DNA from 3 places in the Tritonibacter sp. AK171 genome. Region 2 is predicted to be linked to each of the others. Evidence: riboswitches for the same ligand, from Rfam matches in the RefSeq annotation. Region 2 holds a riboswitch; each other region holds the start of a gene.
What was found. A riboswitch is a leader RNA that binds a small molecule or an ion and turns the genes downstream of it on or off. The one in region 2 is predicted to bind cobalamin.
Positions count from the first base shown of each region.

Region 1: another riboswitch for cobalamin. It lies ahead of QNI81_RS14270 ((2Fe-2S) ferredoxin domain-containing protein); the one in region 2 lies ahead of QNI81_RS12660 (ABC transporter substrate-binding protein).
Region 3: another riboswitch for cobalamin. It lies ahead of QNI81_RS06515 (TonB-dependent receptor plug domain-containing protein); the one in region 2 lies ahead of QNI81_RS12660 (ABC transporter substrate-binding protein).

Region 1 is NZ_CP126134.1:3,023,417-3,029,572, reverse strand. It holds gene QNI81_RS14285 (ABC transporter ATP-binding protein) at 1-476, opposite strand, end outside; gene QNI81_RS14280 (FecCD family ABC transporter permease) at 466-1,473, opposite strand; gene QNI81_RS14275 (ABC transporter substrate-binding protein) at 1,474-2,406, opposite strand; gene QNI81_RS14270 ((2Fe-2S) ferredoxin domain-containing protein) at 2,393-3,112, opposite strand; cobalamin riboswitch at 3,201-3,415, opposite strand; gene QNI81_RS14265 (iron ABC transporter ATP-binding protein) at 3,456-4,208, opposite strand; gene QNI81_RS14260 (iron chelate uptake ABC transporter family permease subunit) at 4,205-5,149, opposite strand; gene QNI81_RS14255 (ABC transporter permease) at 5,139-6,089, opposite strand; gene QNI81_RS14250 (siderophore ABC transporter substrate-binding protein) at 6,096-6,156, opposite strand, start outside.
Region 2 is NZ_CP126134.1:2,690,351-2,696,506, forward strand. It holds gene doeB (N(2)-acetyl-L-2,4-diaminobutanoate deacetylase DoeB) at 1-461, opposite strand, end outside; gene QNI81_RS12655 (GlxA family transcriptional regulator) at 605-1,624, opposite strand; cobalamin riboswitch at 1,825-2,016, shown strand; gene QNI81_RS12660 (ABC transporter substrate-binding protein) at 2,188-3,195, shown strand; gene QNI81_RS12665 (FecCD family ABC transporter permease) at 3,195-4,235, shown strand; gene QNI81_RS12670 (ABC transporter ATP-binding protein) at 4,232-4,993, shown strand; gene QNI81_RS12675 (pseudoazurin) at 5,005-5,427, shown strand; gene QNI81_RS12680 (CHAP domain-containing protein) at 5,598-6,140, shown strand.
Region 3 is NZ_CP126134.1:1,368,017-1,374,172, reverse strand. It holds gene QNI81_RS06520 (ABC transporter substrate-binding protein) at 1-453, opposite strand, end outside; gene QNI81_RS06515 (TonB-dependent receptor plug domain-containing protein) at 457-2,358, opposite strand; cobalamin riboswitch at 2,517-2,730, opposite strand; tRNA gene QNI81_RS06510 (tRNA-Leu) at 2,913-2,997, opposite strand; tRNA gene QNI81_RS06505 (tRNA-Gly) at 3,190-3,263, shown strand; gene QNI81_RS06500 (acyl-CoA thioesterase) at 3,350-3,823, shown strand; gene pgl (6-phosphogluconolactonase) at 3,854-4,525, opposite strand; gene QNI81_RS06490 (usg protein) at 4,627-4,896, opposite strand; gene gyrA (DNA gyrase subunit A) at 5,088-6,156, shown strand, end outside.

The sequences.
Region 1 (6,156 bases), 330 kb from region 2:
ACCTCAGGATCGCAGGCCAGAAGCTGAGCGAAATAGCAACGCTGCAACTCGCCGCCAGAGAGGCTCTCGGCGTCTTGGTTCGCCTTGTCCTGAAGCCCAACCAATTGCAGCGCATCCTGCGTTGCTTCTCTGCGCTTTTCGCAAGGAATGTCCCGCATTGTCAGGCCAATCTCTACGATATCAGCAGGTGTCAGACCTGCGAGCAGCCCCCCACCCTGCACCAATGCTCCCACATGCCGAGACCATTCGATGGGGCTATACTCTGACTGCGCACGGCCATGCAGACGTACCTCGCCCGCCTGAGGCCGCAGCGCACGATACAGAACCCGCAGAAGTGTGGTTTTACCGGCGCCATTGGGACCAAGAAGCCCGTGGAATTGCCCGCGTTTGACCCGGAGCGACAGATCCCGCACATAAGGCTGCCCACCCACGTCTACCGAGAGATCACAAATTTCGAGTATTGGCTCATCGGACACGCGCCATCCCCCTCAGGATATATATGAACGGCGGGGCAGCCAGCAATGCGAGCAGAACCCCGAGCGGTAATTCCTCAGGCGCGAGGAGCACCCGACAAGCCAAATCCACGAGGATCAAGGTGATCGCTCCGAGGATCACAGCCTGCGGGATCAGCACCCGGTGGCGCGCGCCAACCAGCAGCCGCGCCATATGCGGCAAGATCAGACCAACAAACCCCACAATCCCCGCAATCGCAACTGCGATACCCGTCAGTGCAATGGTGACAAAGAACACCAATACCCGGATGCGCCCCACGTTCACCCCAAGAGATTGCGCACGCTCGTCCCCCAATAGGGTCGCATCCAGCTTGGATGCCGTTCGCAAGGCGAGAAACAGGGAGATCACCAGTATCACCAGCAACAGCGGCAGTTCATGCCAATCGGTGCCAGCGGCGGTTCCCATCAACCACCCCATGGCGTTGCGGGTGGCATGCGGATCGCCGACATAAAGGAAAAACGCAGTGAGCGCCTGAAACATCAGAGACACCGCAACGCCCGCAAGAATGACCACCAAAGGATCGAGGGATCGCCCACGGCGTGTCGATAGCGATATGGTGAGCAAAAACGCCGCAGCCGCACCAAGGAACGCGATCAACGGCACGCCCAGCGTCTGCGTAACGCTTGCGGGAAACCAAATAATCGCTCCAACCGCAGCAGCGGACGCGCCAGATGACACCCCCATGAGATAAGGGTCAGCCATCGGGTTGCGCAGCGCGGTTTGCATCAACAAACCCGCAAGGGTCAGCCCCGCACCGATCATGCCCACCGCAAGCACCCGAGGGATGCGCCACTGCCAAACAATCATCGACAAACCGCGCGGCGCGTCTTCACTGCGCAAAAGGATCGCCAGCCGTTCGCTCCAAGTGATCTCAGCCGTGCCCCAAAGGACACCGGCCGCCGTCGCGAGCAGTAGCACCGCAACAGAAAGTGGCAGCAAGAGCGGCGATCCTCGGCTCACTTATTTCAGCCCTGCAAGCTGATCGTTCAGGTTTTCAACACCATCGGCAAATCGCATCCCCAAGAGCGTTTCGGAAAACGGCACGGTAACAAAACGGCCCTCTTTGACAGCGCGCAACTCTCTCAACACCGGGTCCGCCTCCATGTAGGCACGCTTGTCGGCAGCCGTGGACCAGTCGGCCTCAATCAGCAGGATGACATCCGGATCAGCGGCCACAACGCGTTCCCACGACAGATCGACCCAAGTGCCCGGAACATCGCTGCTGATGCTATTGAGACCCGTGAGCTGAGACAGAAGCGCAGGCCCGCCGCAACAACCAATAGAAAACGGCGTATCGGTACCGCTGTCGTAGATAAACGCGGATTGGCCTTCGCCCGCAGGCGTGGCCGTCACTGCGTCCAGACGGGCTTTGAGCGTGCCCACTAGGTCTTCTGCACGATCTTCGACTGCAAAGAGTTTCCCAACCGTTTCAATGTCGTGGAAGATCGGCTCAACAGTCAAAGGCACGTCCTTGGGGTGCTTTTCCTTACATGAAGCATCCACCAGATAGGTGCCAACGCCAAGGTCATGCCATTTGGTCGCCTCGCCGAGATTGTCCTCAGAGAAAGCAGAACCAAATCCGGCAAAGAGGAAATCAGGCTCCTTTGCCAACACCACCTCAGCAGCTGGGTATTTTTCAGCCAGCACGGGCACGGTGTCATAGGCGGCCTTCCATTGTTCCGGGATGGCATCATCCATATAGGCGGTGCCAACCATCGCGTCCTGCAACCCCAACGCCAGCATGACTTCTGTCGCCTGCTGATTGAGGGTGATGGCGCGGCTCGGTGGGTTCTCAAAAGTATGTGAGACGCCACAGCTTTCAATGGTGACCGGATCGGCATGCGCCGCCGAGGCCAGCAACCCGAGCGGCAGCAGCAAATTACGCAGGTTCATGGGACACTCCCGTTTGATGAAAAATAAGATGTTCAAGTCGGCCACCCTTTGCGAGGACGGTCGCGACAAAGCTCTGGATGTCTGAGAGATCGGCCACGCGATACCAATCGCCGCGCGGGTAATGCACGATCACCGGTCCGGCGTTACATGGAAACACGCAACCGGTGGTGGTCACCAAGCAGCTGTCACTGAGCCCGGCGCGCCGAATTTCCACCTTGAGTGTGTCAGCAAGGTTGGGCGCGTCTTTCACATGGCAACGCGGACCTGTGCAAACCAACAGGTGGTGCCGATGCGCAGGCGGCAAATCCCAACCCTTCCCCATCTCACCCGCAGGTTTTTCACCAATCCGGCGCAGGGGTACCTCAGCCCGCGCAATAGCGCGCACGGTGGCCGCGTCGTGTTCCGGGCTGCTGGCAAAAAACAACTCCGGTGTTGAGCCCGATTGCTGGGCAAGCCATGCACCTGCTGCACTGGGCAGCCATTTCTCCAGCGATTGTGAAAACGGCATTCCGACCGGGCGCAGATCAATACGGCTGGCCCCCCGCGCGAGGAGTTCATCAAGCGCAGCCCAAAGACCTTGCCCCTCTGCCTCCAGTCGAATGGCCATGACGGGAACAGGAGCGGCGGCCTCAAGCCCTTGGGCCAGTGCTGCGAAACGCTTTGCGCTCACGTAAGTCGCTGAAATCAGGTAGAGATAAACGTGCATCCCAGCCCTCCAACGGGAGGTAGGCAACTGCAGTCCATCAGATACATCACATCTGGCATCGCGTCCTCCGCAGGCCCACCGCCCGCTTGGTTTATACATCGCGATGGCAGGTCTCCTGACTTGCGGGTCGTTGCGCGTCCGTCCCTTCCCGACCCATTTGGATCAGTGGTGTGTGACGGGGCACTTGCCGCTTACAGTTGCGGGGGCAGTTTCGGATTCGGCGCCCTTTGGCTCCTCCTCACCGAATTCCCTTTTCATCCCACTTGCCTTAGGCGTCGGGGAACCATCGCTACTCTCTTGCGTCAGTGAGACGGCCTGTGTCAAGCGACAGGGAGGAGCCGGATCAGACCATCACGACCGGCCGACCCTCAACCGTGCGCAATGGCGCGTCGGTTTCAAAGACGCTCTGGATCAGCGTCTCGGTAATCACATCCTGTGGTGCACCATCTGCACAAAGGCGCCCCTCCTTCATCACCAGAACACGGTCGGCGTAGGCGGTGGCAAAATTGATGTCATGCAGCACGATGATAACCGTGCGGTCCTTATTGTCTGCCAGATCTCTGAGGCGGGCCATCAGCGCGCGCGAGGCCGCCAGATCGAGATTGTTCAACGGCTCATCCAGCAGCAAATAATCCGTATCCTGCACATAGGTCATCGCCACAAACGCGCGCTGTCGTTGCCCACCGGACAACGTATCAAGCGACCGTTCTGCCAGCGGCAACAGATCAAAGAGGCGCATGCCATCCTCAACCATCGCGCGGTCATCAGGCGTTGGGCGTCCCCTGTGATAGGGATACCGGCCAAAGCCCACCAAATCGCGCACTGTCAAACGGCTTGCGGCGTGAACCGTTTGCGGCAGAATCGCGAGGCGCCGTGCCAAATCCTTGTCATCGCTTTCGCCCACGACAAGCTCATCCACCGTGATACGCCCCTGTTGCCGCGGTATTAGCCGCGCCATGAGCGACAGCAGCGTGGATTTACCCGCACCATTGGGACCAACAAGCGCGACAACGCCGCCTTTGGGGACAGAGACAGAAATATCCCTGAGGATCGGAGCACCATGGATATCATGGGACAGGTTCTGGACCTCGATCATCGTTTCAGTCCTTTCATCAACAACAGCAGGAACACCACCCCACCAAGGAATTCGACCACGACACTGAGCGGGGTGGTAAAGGCAAAGACACGCTCGAGCGCCCATTGGCCGCCAACAAGGATCACGCCGGAAATCAGCGCGCTACCCGGCAGCAGGATCGCATGGCGATAGGTTGGCAGAACCAGATAGGTCAGCGCAGAAACCAAGAGACCAAAGAAGGCCACTGGCCCCACCAATGCGGTCGAGACCGCAACCAGAACTGAAATCAGCAAGAGCGCCCAGCGCTGCCCGCGAAGTGGTGGTTCCCCCAGCGAGGTTGATGCCACCGGTCCGAGTGCCAGCACATCCAACCGGTGCCGCATACGCCACGCCAATCCCAGTGCACCACAGCAGAGAAGAGCGGAGACGCCCAGCAGATCCGTTTCGGCCCGCGAGAACCGCGCAAAAGAGGCCGCTTGTACTACAGCGTATTCACTTGGGTCGATCACACGCTGCAAGAGGCCAGTGATAGAACGCAGCATGACCGCCAAGACCACCCCGGTCAGAAGCATGCGCATCAGGTCGCCCTGCCCTTTGCGCAACAACAGGCCAAAGAGCATCACCGCCGCCGCACACATCAACGTCGCATTGGTCAGCATCAATAGCCCCGGATCGAGCTGTTGATAGGCAGGTGCTCCCAGTGCGACCACTGCGGCTGTCAGGATCAAAACGTAAAGCGCATCAAACCCCATGATCGCAGGTGTCAGGATGCGATTGCCGGAAATGGTCTGAAACATCACCGCCGCCACCGCCTGCGCTGCGCCAATCAACAATAATGCCGCGAGTTTTTTGCCGCGAAACATCAGCGCAAACTCAAGGCTCCCCTTCACGCCAGTGAACAGATAGGCGAGTGCGCAGGCCACGAGGGCGAGCGTGAGTAACAACAGGCGATTACGATACATGCTGCCCTCTGCCGTAAAGCATCCACAGGAAGACAGCCGCGCCGATGATGCCGATGACGGTCGCCACGGGCACCTCGAACGGATGCACCACAAGGCGCGCAAAAATATCCGAAGCCAAGACCAAACCTGCACCCGCCATTGCCGTCAGCGGCAGGCTGCGGCGCAGATTGTCACCGACGAGGCGGCTGACAAGATTTGGCACCACCAGCCCGATAAAGGGGATCGCGCCCACTGTCACAACGGTGAGGCCCGTCACCACAGAAATCACCACCAGACCGCTCAGGACGACCTGACGGTAGTTGAGGCCGAGGTTGAGGCTCACCGTTTCCCCGAGGCCAAGAATGGAAAACTGATCCGCCACCAGATAACTCAGCACGGCCGCAAGACCTGCAATCCACAGCAATTCGTATCGCCCACGCATCGTGCCGGAGAACTCACCGGTCAGCCAGATGTCGATGTATTGCAGCATATCAAGTTGAAAACCGATGTAGACGGCGGCCGAGCCAATCACACCGCCGTAGACGATACCCACGAGCGGCACCAACAGCGGCTCCTCTGGCGGCAGGCGGCGGGTGATCGCAAAAAAACCGATGCTCCCGATCAGGGCAGCAAAGGCCGCGAGCGCCATCTTGAGCCCAACGGAAGCCGCCGGCAGACAGACGGAAACGACCAACAGTCCGAGCATCGCGCTTTGACCGGTACCGGCGGTCATCGGCTCCACAAATCTGTTGCGCGCGATGAGTTGCATGATCTGACCGGCAATCGCCAGTGACGCACCGGTCAGGACCACAGCAAATGCGCGCGGCAGGCGACTGTCCCAGATTAAGGCCCTCGCCTCCGGCGTCGTAACGTCCATCGGCGAAAGAGGGGTCGCTCCAACAAAGAGCGACCCAACGAACAAGAGGCTGAGGGCCAGAACACCCAAGGCAGTGCGCGACATCAAAGATCAGTTTCCGTTGAAACCGGCCTCAATATCCGAAAGCGTGCGCATCATCGACTGAATGCCA
Region 2 (6,156 bases):
GGCACAAAATCCAGCGTTTTGCCGCCAGAATGAAAATCCACCGCCACATCCGCCATCGGCAGGAGCGTGCGTTGGAAATAATCGGCAATCTTTTCAGTGACCGTGCCATCGGGACGGCCCGGAAACGCGCGGTTCAGGTTGCCCCGATCGATGGGCGAGGTGCGCGCGCTGGCGCGAAAGGCAGGATAGTTGAAATAGGGCACGATAATCAGCCGCCCGGTGACATCCTCGGCGCGGGTGGTGGCGGCAAGCTCTTGCAGCGCCACGGGGCCCTCGTATTCGTCGCCGTGGTTGGCTCCGGTCAAAAGCGCGGTTTTGCCCGTGCCGTTCTGGATCACCGTGATCGGGATCATCACGGACCCCCACGCGCTGTCATCCCGGCTGTAAGGCAGCTTTAGAAACCCGTGGTGCACACCGTCCTGATCCAGTGGAATCGTCGGAGAGATCGGATTGTCTTTCATCGCCTTGTCCTTTTGCCTGTCGGGAATGGAGCACCCTTCGCCTCAATTGCGGGGCCTCTCTCTATGTCACCAATACGAAGGCTGAGCGGGAATTCAAAGCCTTGTGTGCGCTCGCGCCATTCGCGCAGGTTGTTGCGCTCTCCCTAGTCGGAGCGCAGCCCTGCCCCCGCACGGTCGCGCGCGCGCACCTGATAGGGGGTCATGTTATACTCACGCCGATAGGCACGAGAGAGCGATGTTGACGAGGCAAAGCCGCTGGCAAAGGCAATCTCTGCAATGGGAAGGTTCGTGTCCGTGATGAGCTTGTTGGCAAGTTTCAACCGCAACTGCATGTAGTGCTTGGCCGGGGTGGTGTTGAGATGCGTCAGGAACAATCGTTCCAGATGGCGCACAGAAATCCCGGCGCGCTCGGCGATCTCAGCCGTGGGGAGCGGATGTTCGATGAACTCTTCCATGATGGCCATGGCACGTACCAAACGGGCCTCAAGGAGGTTGGTATTGCGGGCAGCCCCTTGGGGCTGTTCACCAGAATAGCCCCGTGCGGTGTCGATCATCAGCACGCTCGCCAGTTCGGCGCAATGTTGCGGTGCGAGGATCTGCGACAGGTAGCGCACCACCAATTCGGCACTGTAACCGCCCCCGGCAGAGGTCAGGAGACCTGCGTTATCCTCCACCAAGCGATCTGTGAGCGTTGGGTATTCTCCGGCCTCCCGCAGCGCGCGCAGGTCTTGCCAATGGGTTGTGGCCGGACCCGACAAGGGCGCGGACCGACGGATATAGGCGGTTGCCGCATCTGACAGCAAAAAGGCCGGGCGGCGCAGCTTTTGCATTGCACGCGCACGCGCCAGCCAGCTGCCTCCGCTGCAGTTGCGCCCGCCGATGACAAAGAGCACATCTTGCAGATATTGCAGCCCAATTGCCGGTTCCGCCCGGATCATCATTCCCGCAGTGCCCGTCACAACACCCGGACTGTCAGAGGTGATCCGCCATGAGAACCATGTGCCTGCTTCCAGCGCATTTGCGGCCTCAAACACCGCAAGGATCGAGGACAGCTCGATATGCGAAAACCCCGGCTGCACAAAAATCTCAACCGTCAATCGCGGGTTTTCACCGCTGGCGTCGGGCGGTGCGCTGGGAGTTGAGGGCGTGGGATTTACGTTCATGTTGGATCAAGACCCTACCCGGCTCGGGAGCACCTCCACAAGTCATCTCGAGCCGCTTTCTCGCAGCAATGCGTCACCGCAGGATCAAGCTGGTTCAGACGCTCGCTCTGCTGGGCCGGCGACACGGCGGGATCTTTTGGCATGCGTTTGCCCCTGCCCGAGGGACGGTCGGAAAGGCTATTGCCGAACGCTAAGATCCCCCTTAACAATCGCGCGTCGGTTTCCATTTGGAAATAATAGGGAATCCGCCACCATTCTTTGGTGAACCGGAACTGCCCCCGCAACTGTAGGCGCGGAGCGTCGGCGAACTGCCACTGCAGCCTTGGCTGTGGGAAGGCCCGCCGACACGATGAAACGCCAGTCAGGAGACCTGCCGACATCTGTTTTGCAACTTGGCTCGGACGGGGTGTCTGAGGAGGTGTCGAATGCACGTTGTCAGCAGCAAAGTTGACGCGGATCATAGCCAGATCAGGGATACGGGCCATTGCCGTCCGGTCGGTGGTCCAGTTCTGAAGCGGCATATCCTCTCTTTCTCCGGGTCCATCACATACCGGAGTTGATCCATGTATCCGAAATTCCTTCTGGCGAGCGCTCTTTGCGCCACCGGTCTTGGCTTTGCCGCGCAGGCTGACACCACCTATCCGCTCACGCTCGAAAATTGCGGATCGGAAGTCACCTTTGACAAAGCCCCCGAAACAACGGTGACCGTTGGTCAGGCCGCAACAGAGGTTCTGTACGCGCTGGGTCTGGGTGAAAAGGTCACCGGCACCTCGGTCTGGTTCACCAAGGTGCTCCCCGAATTTGAAGAACTGAACGCCGGGGTTGAGCGTCTTGCGGACAATGATCCCAGTTTTGAGAGCGTTGTGGCAAAGCGCCCCGGGCTGGTGAGCGTACAATATGAGTGGCATGTCGGCCCGCAGGGTATCGTTGCCACGCGCGAGCAATTCTCTGACCTTGGCATCCCGACCTACGTCCTGCCTGCCGACTGTGTGGGCAAAGACAACACCAAGGGGTCCGATGGCACCCGCCTTGAGATGTACGAAATGAGCAGCGTCTATCGCGGCATCGAAGAGATGGCGCAGATATTCAATGTTCCCGAGCGCGGCACAGAACTGGTGGCGAGCCTCAAAGCCCGCGAAACCGCCGCGATCGAGACCGCCAAGGCGCTTGATCTGACCGATAGCTCTGCGGTGTTCTGGTTCTCCTCGGCGGAGATGGACATCGACCCTTACGTCGCTGGGCAAGCTGGCGCACCCGCCTACATGATGGAGGCCCTCGGCCTGCGGAACGTCATCGAAAGCAATGAGGAATGGCCGACCGTCAGCTGGGAAACCATCGCGCGCGCCAATCCGTCGGTGATTGTGGTCGCCCGTATGGAACGCCGCCGTTTTGAAGCCGACGATGTTGAAAAAAAGCTGGAGTTCCTGCGCACCGATCCGGTTGCGAGCCAGATGGATGCGGTGAAAAACGACCGTATCGTGATCCTTGATGCCCATGCGATGGATCCCTCGATCCGCAATATCTCGGCGCTGGAAACGCTGGCCGAAGCACTGCCCGCATTGGATCAGTGATGAGCGACGCGGCACTCACCCGCCCCCTGCATCGACGTGTCACGCTGTGGGGCGTGCCGGGGATTGCCGTCTTGACGCTGGCCATTCTGGCTGGCGTCATTATTGGAGAGACGCCGCTGCCCATCCCCACGGTGGCGGCGGCGCTTGCCAATAACCTGTGGGATGCAGGCTATGTAATCGATCCCATTGATGCCGGTATCATCTGGAGCTACCGGCTGCCCCGGACCTTGGTCGCGGCGGCCTGCGGCGCCGGGTTGGCGCTTTCGGGCGTGGTGCTGCAATCGCTGGTGCGCAATGCGCTGGCCGATCCTTATTTGCTCGGTGTCTCCGCCGGGGCTGGCGCCGGAGCGGTTACCGTGACTGTCTTAGGCGTCGGCGGCGGCCTCTTGGGGATCTCGACAGGTTCTTTTATCGGCGCGGCATTGGCCTTTGGTGTTGTATCATTGTTGGCGCGCGCCGCTGGGGGTGGCCCCGCACAACTGGTTCTGGCCGGGATAGCCGGGTCGCAATTGTTCAATGCGGTCACGTCTTTTCTGATCGCAAAGTCGGCAAATGCCGAACAGGCGCGCGGGATCATGTTCTGGCTGCTCGGGAACCTGTCGGGTGTGCGCTGGCCGGATGTGTCACTCGCGGTGCCTACAGCGGTTTTAGGTTTTTTCGTCTGCCTTTGGTTCGCGCGGGCCATGGATGCGTTTTCCTTTGGTGCGACCTCGGCGGCCGCGTTGGGCATACCGGTGCGCCGGGTGCAAATCGCCCTGATCGGAGCTGTGACACTGATGACCGCCGCCATGGTGAGCCTTGTTGGGTCCATCGGTTTTGTCGGTCTCGTGATCCCGCACGCCATGCGCTACGTTGTGGGACCGCGCCATGTGCGGCTGGTGCCAGCGACCGCCCTTGCAGGTGCGGTGTTCTTGATTGCCGCCGATATCGCATCACGCGTGTTGATCCCCGGACAGGTGGTGCCCATCGGGGTGGTCACCGCATTGGTGGGCGCGCCCGGCTTTGCGCTGATCCTCATTCACAATCGGAGCCGGGTATGAAACTGACCGCCACATCACTGGGTTGGCGCGCAGGCACCAGAGCAATCGTCGAAGATGTCTCTGTGCAGATTGAGCCGGGAGAGACCTTTGGCCTGATCGGCCCGAACGGGTCTGGAAAGTCGACCTTGCTAAAGCTGCTGGCGGGGCTTGCCAAGCGCGGCAAGGGCACGGTGCATCTGGACGACCGCCCCCTCGCGGATCTGTCCCGGCGCGAGATCGCGCAGAGCATCGCCTTTGTGGAGCAGATCGCGGACACCTCGGAGCGACTGACAGTCCGCGATGTTGTGGAATTGGGGCGCACGCCCTGGCTCTCGGCTCTCTCTCCGTTTGATGATCATGATCGCTCCATCGTGATGGACGCACTGCAGGCCGTGGACATGGCGGATATGGTCGATCAGGCTTGGGCGACCCTTTCGGGCGGTGAACGCCAGAGGGTTCAGATCGCGCGCGCCCTTGCCCAGCGCCCGCGATTGCTGATCCTGGATGAGCCGACCAACCACCTCGACATTCACCACCAAATGACGCTCCTGCAATTGGTTAGCCGTCTTCCGATTACCATTGTGATGGCGCTTCATGATCTCAATCAAGCGATGAACTGTGATCGGGTCGGGGTAATGCAATCGGGGCGACTGATCGCCTGTGGCCCGCCCGCAGAGGTGTTGACGCCGGATCGGCTGGCTGAGGTTTTCCGCATCCGCGCAACGCCGCTCTTTGATCCAACCGATGACTCCACCGTTCTTCGTTTTCATTGCCTATAGGACTTAACGATATGAAATTTCACATGGTTTTTGCAGCTGCCATGATGGCTTCGCCTCTGATTGCCGAGACCCACGAGGTGCAGATGTTCAATCGCAACGAACAAGGTGCGATGATCTATCAGCCCGAGTATTTACAGATTGCCCCCGGCGACAGTGTGCGGTTCATCCCCACGCAACCCAGTCATAACGCGGCAACGATTGACGGCATGATCCCCGAGGGTGCAACACCTTTCAAAAGCAAGATCAACGAGGACTTCACCGTGACCCTGACCGAGAGCGGACGCTACGGCATCAAATGTTCGCCGCATTTTGCGATGGGAATGGTGATGGTGATTGATGTGGGCGACGTGGCCGTCGCACAGGAGTTGCCCGAAGATTTGCCAAAACGCGCGATGCAGCGATTCCGCGACATTCTCACTGTGGACGCCCAGTGATATTGGCACCCCTCTCGACACCAAATGCGGGAGGGGGGACGAAATTGTTCCATGTTTTCTGAGTCATTGGCAAGAATCTGCCACCGCACAACAGGCGTATTGGCACACACGGGTTTTTGACAGAATGTTACGGCGCTTCACGAACGTCAGAAACAACGCCAGAGATTCCCTTGCAGACCATTGCCCGCACCCTCCGCCTGAAATCGATTGTTAGTGGAATTCTTCTTATCGCGGCTCTGGGCCTGAGCGCCTGTGGCGAAGCGCCCGTTGGCGATGATAGTCAGATCGACCCAACCCGCCGTGCCTTTGCGATGCGCGAGGCAGAGAGCCTGCGATCCCGTGGAGCGCGCGTCTGGTGTGTGCCTTTTGCGCGCAATCTCTCCGGTGTGGAAATTCGCGGCAATGCGCGGACATGGTGGAAACAGGCGCAGGGCCTGTTTGATGTTGGCAAATCTCCCTCTGTTGGCGCCGTCATGGCATTCAGCGCCACGCCATCTATGCCGCTTGGCCATGTTGCGGTTGTCTCTGAAGTTGTTGATGACCGCATGCTGCGGGTCGATCATGCCAACTGGCACCGCAACAAGGTATCGCTTGGGATGGCCGTGATTGACGTTTCCGACAAGAACGACTGGTCGCGTGTGCGTGTGGAAAGCAACCCCGGCTCATTTGGCAGTGTCTACCCGATCAACGGATTCATCCGCCCCAATTCCTGATCGCTGGGCTATCCCG
Region 3 (6,156 bases), 1.3 Mb from region 2:
TGGCAAAAGTCGATTGAGCCGCGTCTCATACTCTGCAATCAAGGCGTCAGCCGTATCTGTGCGTCCCAGAACCTCTCCCATCTGGCGCAGGCGCGCGGAGACATCTTCCAAAGAATTCGCTGGCTCAAACACCACAACGGGTACACCGAGGCGGCGCAGCATATCGGTGGTTGCACGCGTAGAAAAACTGCCCGCAATCACCAGATCTGGTTTCAGGAGGTAAATCTCCTCCGCCAGTCCGTGATTTACAGGATAGGCCATGGCATCGTCTGCCATGGCGGAGGCGCGTTTGTCGCGCGCAATATAGGACACGGAAACCAGCTGGCCGGGGGCAGCCACCATCATAGCCAGCTGATCCGTGCACAGATTCATCGACACCACGCGGGCGGGATCGGCCAGAGTGCCGCTTGCGCCAAAGATGAGGCCCAGCAGAAGACCAAATGCCCGCCCCATGGATCAGAACGATGCCTTGAGGCCGATGTAGGCAGCCCGGCCACGCTTTGCGTAGCCCCAGACATCGGAATAGTCCTCGTCAAAGAGATTGGTGATTCGTCCGGTCAAGGTCACATTCTCCGTCAGCTCATACTGGGCTGCCAGGTCGACAGTGGTGTAGGCGTCCATCTCCACCGTTGCGTAGCTGCCCCAGTATTGGGTGTCGTAGTTCCCGGCCACGTGACGCAGGTCTGCCGTGATCAAACCACGCCCACCGAAGGTTTGCACGATCGCGCTCAAAAGAACCTCGTGTTCGGGGCGACGGACTTCCACCGATCCATTCGGGTTCGTCGCATCGAGATAGGTATAGGCCAGACGCAGATCGATCACATCCGTGGCTTCCAGTTCCGCGCTCACCTCTACGCCCTGACGGTCGCTGTCGCCTGCCTGATTGCGGTAGGAAAAGATGCTGGCGCTGGTCACCGGATCGGTGCCTACAAAATACCTCTCGATCTCGTTTGTGAGCGTTTCGTTGAAATAGGTCACATCGATCACGCCACGGCCCTGCAGCACCGGCACTTCGACACCGATGTCAAAGCTGCGGTTCTCCTCCGGCTTCAGGTTCGGATTGCCCTGATAGACCGAGGTGCCGTAATCTGCGTTGGCATAAAGTTCAAAATAGGATGGGTTGACGATCCCGGTTCCGGCAGAAGCGTGCAACCGCACGCCTGAGGCAAAGGTATAGGACGCACTAGCGGTCCAGGTGGTGGCATCATCAAAGACCTTGTTGTCGTCAAACCGCGCCCCAAGCTGGATGTCCAGCCCGTTGCCGAAGCTGCCGCGATACTCCCGCGCCACGGAATTTGACTCACGGTTATAGGCGGGATTGGAGCTGCTCGTGTCTTCTTCCCATTCCAGCATCGCGTTCAGCAGATGGCTCGCATCGACAACCTGGCCGCCGTCAATCGCATAGCTCAGGAGATATTTCGCGGCCGTGGTCTGGGTCTCGGTCGGGGTTCCACCATTGTAGGACTGGTCGTAATCGGTGCGTTCATAGGAAAGACGATGCTTCATCCGGCCACCGAGCATTTCGTATTCGGCAAAGACTTGTCCCAGCCGCTCGTCGCGCTCGCTGTATGGGGCGGCTTCGTCGACGACATAGGAAGCGGCGTCAGTCGCGCTCCAGGACGTGCTGTCGTTGTCGTATTCCTCATCGGCTTTGCGGAAGGTGAACCCGAGCTTCAGCTCAGGGGTGACGAGATAGTCGCCGGAAAGTTGCAGCGTGCTGCGGCGGATGCCATCCTCTTCGCCGCCATCGCCGGAGATATCGTAGCCGTCATCCTGGTCATGGGCGAGACTGAGGGAAAGGCCACCGCGGTCGGTGCGCGTGGAGGCTCGAGCCGAAGCCCGCCATCCATCTGCGCCGAGTTCCAGACTGCCGCCGTACTCCTGGCCGATATTGCCCTTCTTGGTAATGATGTTGATTACCCCGGAAGAGGCGTTGGAGCCATAAAACACTGACTGTGGCCCGCGCAGCACCTCGATCCGTTCGATATTGGCAGTATCGAGCCCGGTAAGGATGTATTCCCCGTCGCCACCTGTTGCTTCGATGCCGTCGATCAGGATCAGCGTATGGTTGCCCTCGCCACCGCGTATACGGACCTGGGTAAAGCTGTCCCCGGAACCATTTACTGCGAGACCGGGAATGGAGCGAAGTGCGTTTTGCACGGATGTAATGCCGCGTTCCTCGATGTCCCGCGCGGTCAGGACGCTGGCCGAACGGCCGTACCGTTGCAGTTCCATCGGGGTAAATCCTCCGGACACGATAATTGGCTGAAGGTCGATCACAGGATTGTCCTGTGCTTTGGCGTTCCCGGCTGCAACAACCGCGCAGATCGCAAAGAAAGAGGTAGCTGTCGTTCTCATTGTCCCAAAACCCTTATGACCTGCGCATACAGGTCAACGCGCCGCATGTATGCGGCTTCTTTGTCTATCTTGAGTTCGAGGAAACGCAGAGGCTCCCGCAAACGGTGAAAATACCACCGCATCGGAACATCCGAAGTCCTTGGCACGCCCCGCGCCCGGACTGGGTGATTGTTCGGGCAGGTCTCCTGACTCGCGGGTCGAGGCTTTGTCGCGCCTTCCCGCCCCTCTGGGGCAGTGGTCTGTTGCGACATCGCTCTCCGCTTACAGTTGCGGGGGCAGTCACGGATTTGGTGCCTGTTGGCTACACCACACCGTGTTCCCTTTTAACCGGGTGAAGACTTCTCCAGCCGGACCAGAACGTTGGGCAATAAGCAGGATGCACCCAACCCTGTCAAGTTTCCAGAAGGCGCATTAAGGAATTTGTAAGGACGCCGAGCACCAAGTGCGCGCTCCCCCTTCTTGCCGCAGAAAATCGAGCGACAAAAGTCTGCAACCACTTCGGCGCATACTTTCGCAGGTCCCATATAGGCGAGGTTTTTGGTCTTAAGGGAGTTTGGTGCGGGTGAAGGGACTTGAACCCCCACGCCTTGCGGCGCCAGAACCTAAATCTGGTGCGTCTACCAATTCCGCCACACCCGCAGTGAGAGCGTATTTGTCAGCCTCGCCCGAGAATGTAAAGTGCTTTTGCGCGGATCATGCCACTCATCGGGCGTGCAAACCGATCCCCCCTCAGTGATCATAGTATTCCTCTGAATAAAGGCAGAAAAATTGCTCTGGCTTTGCTCAAAACGCTTGCCGTTGTTCTGCAGACAGTGATACTGAGCGCATGTCGCGGGTGTAGCTCAATGGTAGAGCAGCAGCTTCCCAAGCTGACGACGAGGGTTCGATTCCCTTCACCCGCTCCACTCCGCTAAATTTCACATGATCGCTGCGTCGCATTGGTGCCGAAATGGGTTGCGCCTTTGTATGGTTCTCCGTAGTCCCCTATCTTATGGAACCACGCTTTCTCACACCGCTCACCGCCGATGAACAACTTGCCCAAGGGTTGCCCGCAGCCGTGCCCATGGCCATGGCGGATCGTGTTCGTTTCTCTGAAATCGACATTCTTCAGCATGTGAACAACAAGGCCTACCTCGACTGGTTCGAGGCGTTGCGGGTGAACTACTACAACAGCCATTTCCGCCATCATTTCAACGGTGATGAACCGCGTCACGTGGTCCGCAATGCCGATATCCATTATGTGCGTGAGATGGTTCTGGGGGAAACTTACGTGACCACCGCACGGGTGCTGTCCTTCAGACGGACCTCGTATATTCTGGAGCAGCAAATCTGGTCTGGAGATTTGCGCGCCAGCATGGTCGGTGTAATGGTGTTCAGATCTGCAGACGGTAGCGCAGGCTACCCGATCCCGGAAAGCCTGCGACAGCAGTTTGTCACATTGGATGGGGCAACAGAGGCAAGCTGATCGCCTCCGCGCGCCTTGGTGCGGCGTGACTTATTCCGCCCAGTGAACCTGACATTCTGACAAAACAGCCTGAATAGGTGCCTCTTCCGGTGGCAGGCTCTGTGCGCGCTCGAGTGCCTCGCGTTTCTCTGCCCCAAAGATCACCAGATGTTTCGCCATTGCCGCATCCAGAACATGCGCCGAGAGCGTGATACGCGCCTCGGGTTGGCTATCTGGGCGCATCACAGCGACTTCCGGCGCATCAGCAGCTAGGGCGTGCTCAAGCCCGGCGACGCCGGGAAACAGCGAGGCGGTGTGCATATCCGTCCCCATGCCCAAGAGCGCAACCGCAAGACCACCCTGCCCGCGCACTTTTTCCGATAGGCTTTCGATGGCGTCATCCGGCTCCAGCCCGTCTGTATAAAACGGCAGGAATTGCGCCTCAGCCGCGCGATTGGTCAACAACCGGCTGCGGATCAGCTTGGCGTTGGAGCGATCGCTGTCTTCGGGCACCCAGCGCTCGTCCGAGGCCATGACGCAGACATTGCCCCAATCCAATTCAGCCGCGCAAAGGTCATCAAAAATCGGACCCGGCGTGGTGCCACCCGCAACGGCGATTGCCGCGCGCCCATTGCGCAGCAGATGATTTTTCAGATCCCCGGCAATACGATTGGCCACCGAGATCGAGAGCATCTCTCTATCCGGATATTCGTTGAAATTCATGACACTGCTCCTGAATTCTGAGGTGACATCATTGCTGATGTGACATTCTGAACAAAACAGTGTCATAGCTCAACCCGAAGGCCAAGTGCCGCCATGCCGGCTCAGTTGATATAGAATTCGCCCACCACGTTACGCCATTCCCCGCTCGACATCATTTTACGATGCGAAAAGCGGACATGATGCAGCGGACCTTCGATTTCCTGTTTCCAGAAATCTATGAAGGAAAACAGTCGCGGATGATCCGGTGCCAGATCATAATCCTGCCAGACAAACGTGTTGAGGACATGTGTATAGTCAGGCATGTGATAAGTGAATTCAGCCGTGGTCAGGCCGTAACCTTTGAGCATCAGTTCCGTTTCAGATGGTTCCATTTACATCCTCCGAAAAAGGGTTGATGTAACCAGCCTACGGAAGACAGGTAAATTTTCATATAAATCATATTGTTAGCAGATAAGCGCCATTGCTGCTAAGGTTTGCGGGGCTGCTTGCTTGCACGGTATATGCGCGGTCTGATATGGTGACCCCACAACATATAGATCCAAAAGAGAAGCGGGCAGCCAACGTGAGCGATACGCCGGAAACTCCTGAAAACCCTGATGAAAACCTGCCAGCGCGCCCGTCTTATGATGGTCCGACGGTTTCCATCGAATCCGAGATGCGCAATTCGTACCTCGATTATGCGATGTCGGTTATTGTCAGCCGTGCCATTCCCGACCTTCGGGATGGTCTGAAGCCGGTGCACCGCCGGATTCTCTATGCCATGCATGAGACCGGCAACAGCCACGACAAGGCCTACCGCAAGTCGGCCCGTCCCGTCGGCGACGTGATGGGTAAATACCACCCCCACGGTGACAGTGCGATCTACGATGCCTTGGTGCGGATGGCGCAGGATTTCTCCATGTCGCTGCCGCTTCTGGATGGTCAGGGCAACTTCGGCTCTATGGACGGCGATAACCCTGCCGCCATGCGCTATACCGAAGTTCGAATGGATAAGCCCGCAGCCTTCATGCTCGCGGATATCGAAAAAGAAACGGTTGATTTCCAGGACAACTACGACGGCAAGGACAAGGAACCCACTGTTCTTCCGGCACGTTTTCCAAACATGCTGGTCAATGGTGCCGGTGGTATTGCGGTCGGTATGGCCACCAATATCCCGCCGCACAACCTTGGCGAAGTGGTGGATGCAACCCTTGCCCTGATTGAAGACCCGGATCTGACGTCTGAGCAACTGATTGATTATGTGCCGGGTCCCGATTTTCCGACCGGTGGCGTGATGCTGGGCCGTTCTGGCGCGCGCAAGGCCTATCTTGAGGGTCGCGGCAGCGTTATCATTCGCGCGAAGACCCGTGTCGAAGAGATTAGGAAAGACCGCTACGCTATTGTTGTTGATGAGATTCCTTATCAGGTCAACAAGGCGTCCATGATCGAAAAGATCGCGGAACAAGTGCGCGAAAAACGCATCGAAGGCGTCTCTCATGTGCAGGACGAATCTGACCGCAATGGCGTGCGTGTTGTTGTCGAACTGAAGCGCGATGCCACCGCCGAGGTCGTGCTGAACCAGCTTTATCGTTTCACGCCGATGCAAACGTCCTTCGGCTGCAACATGCTGGCGCTGAACGGTGGCCGTCCTG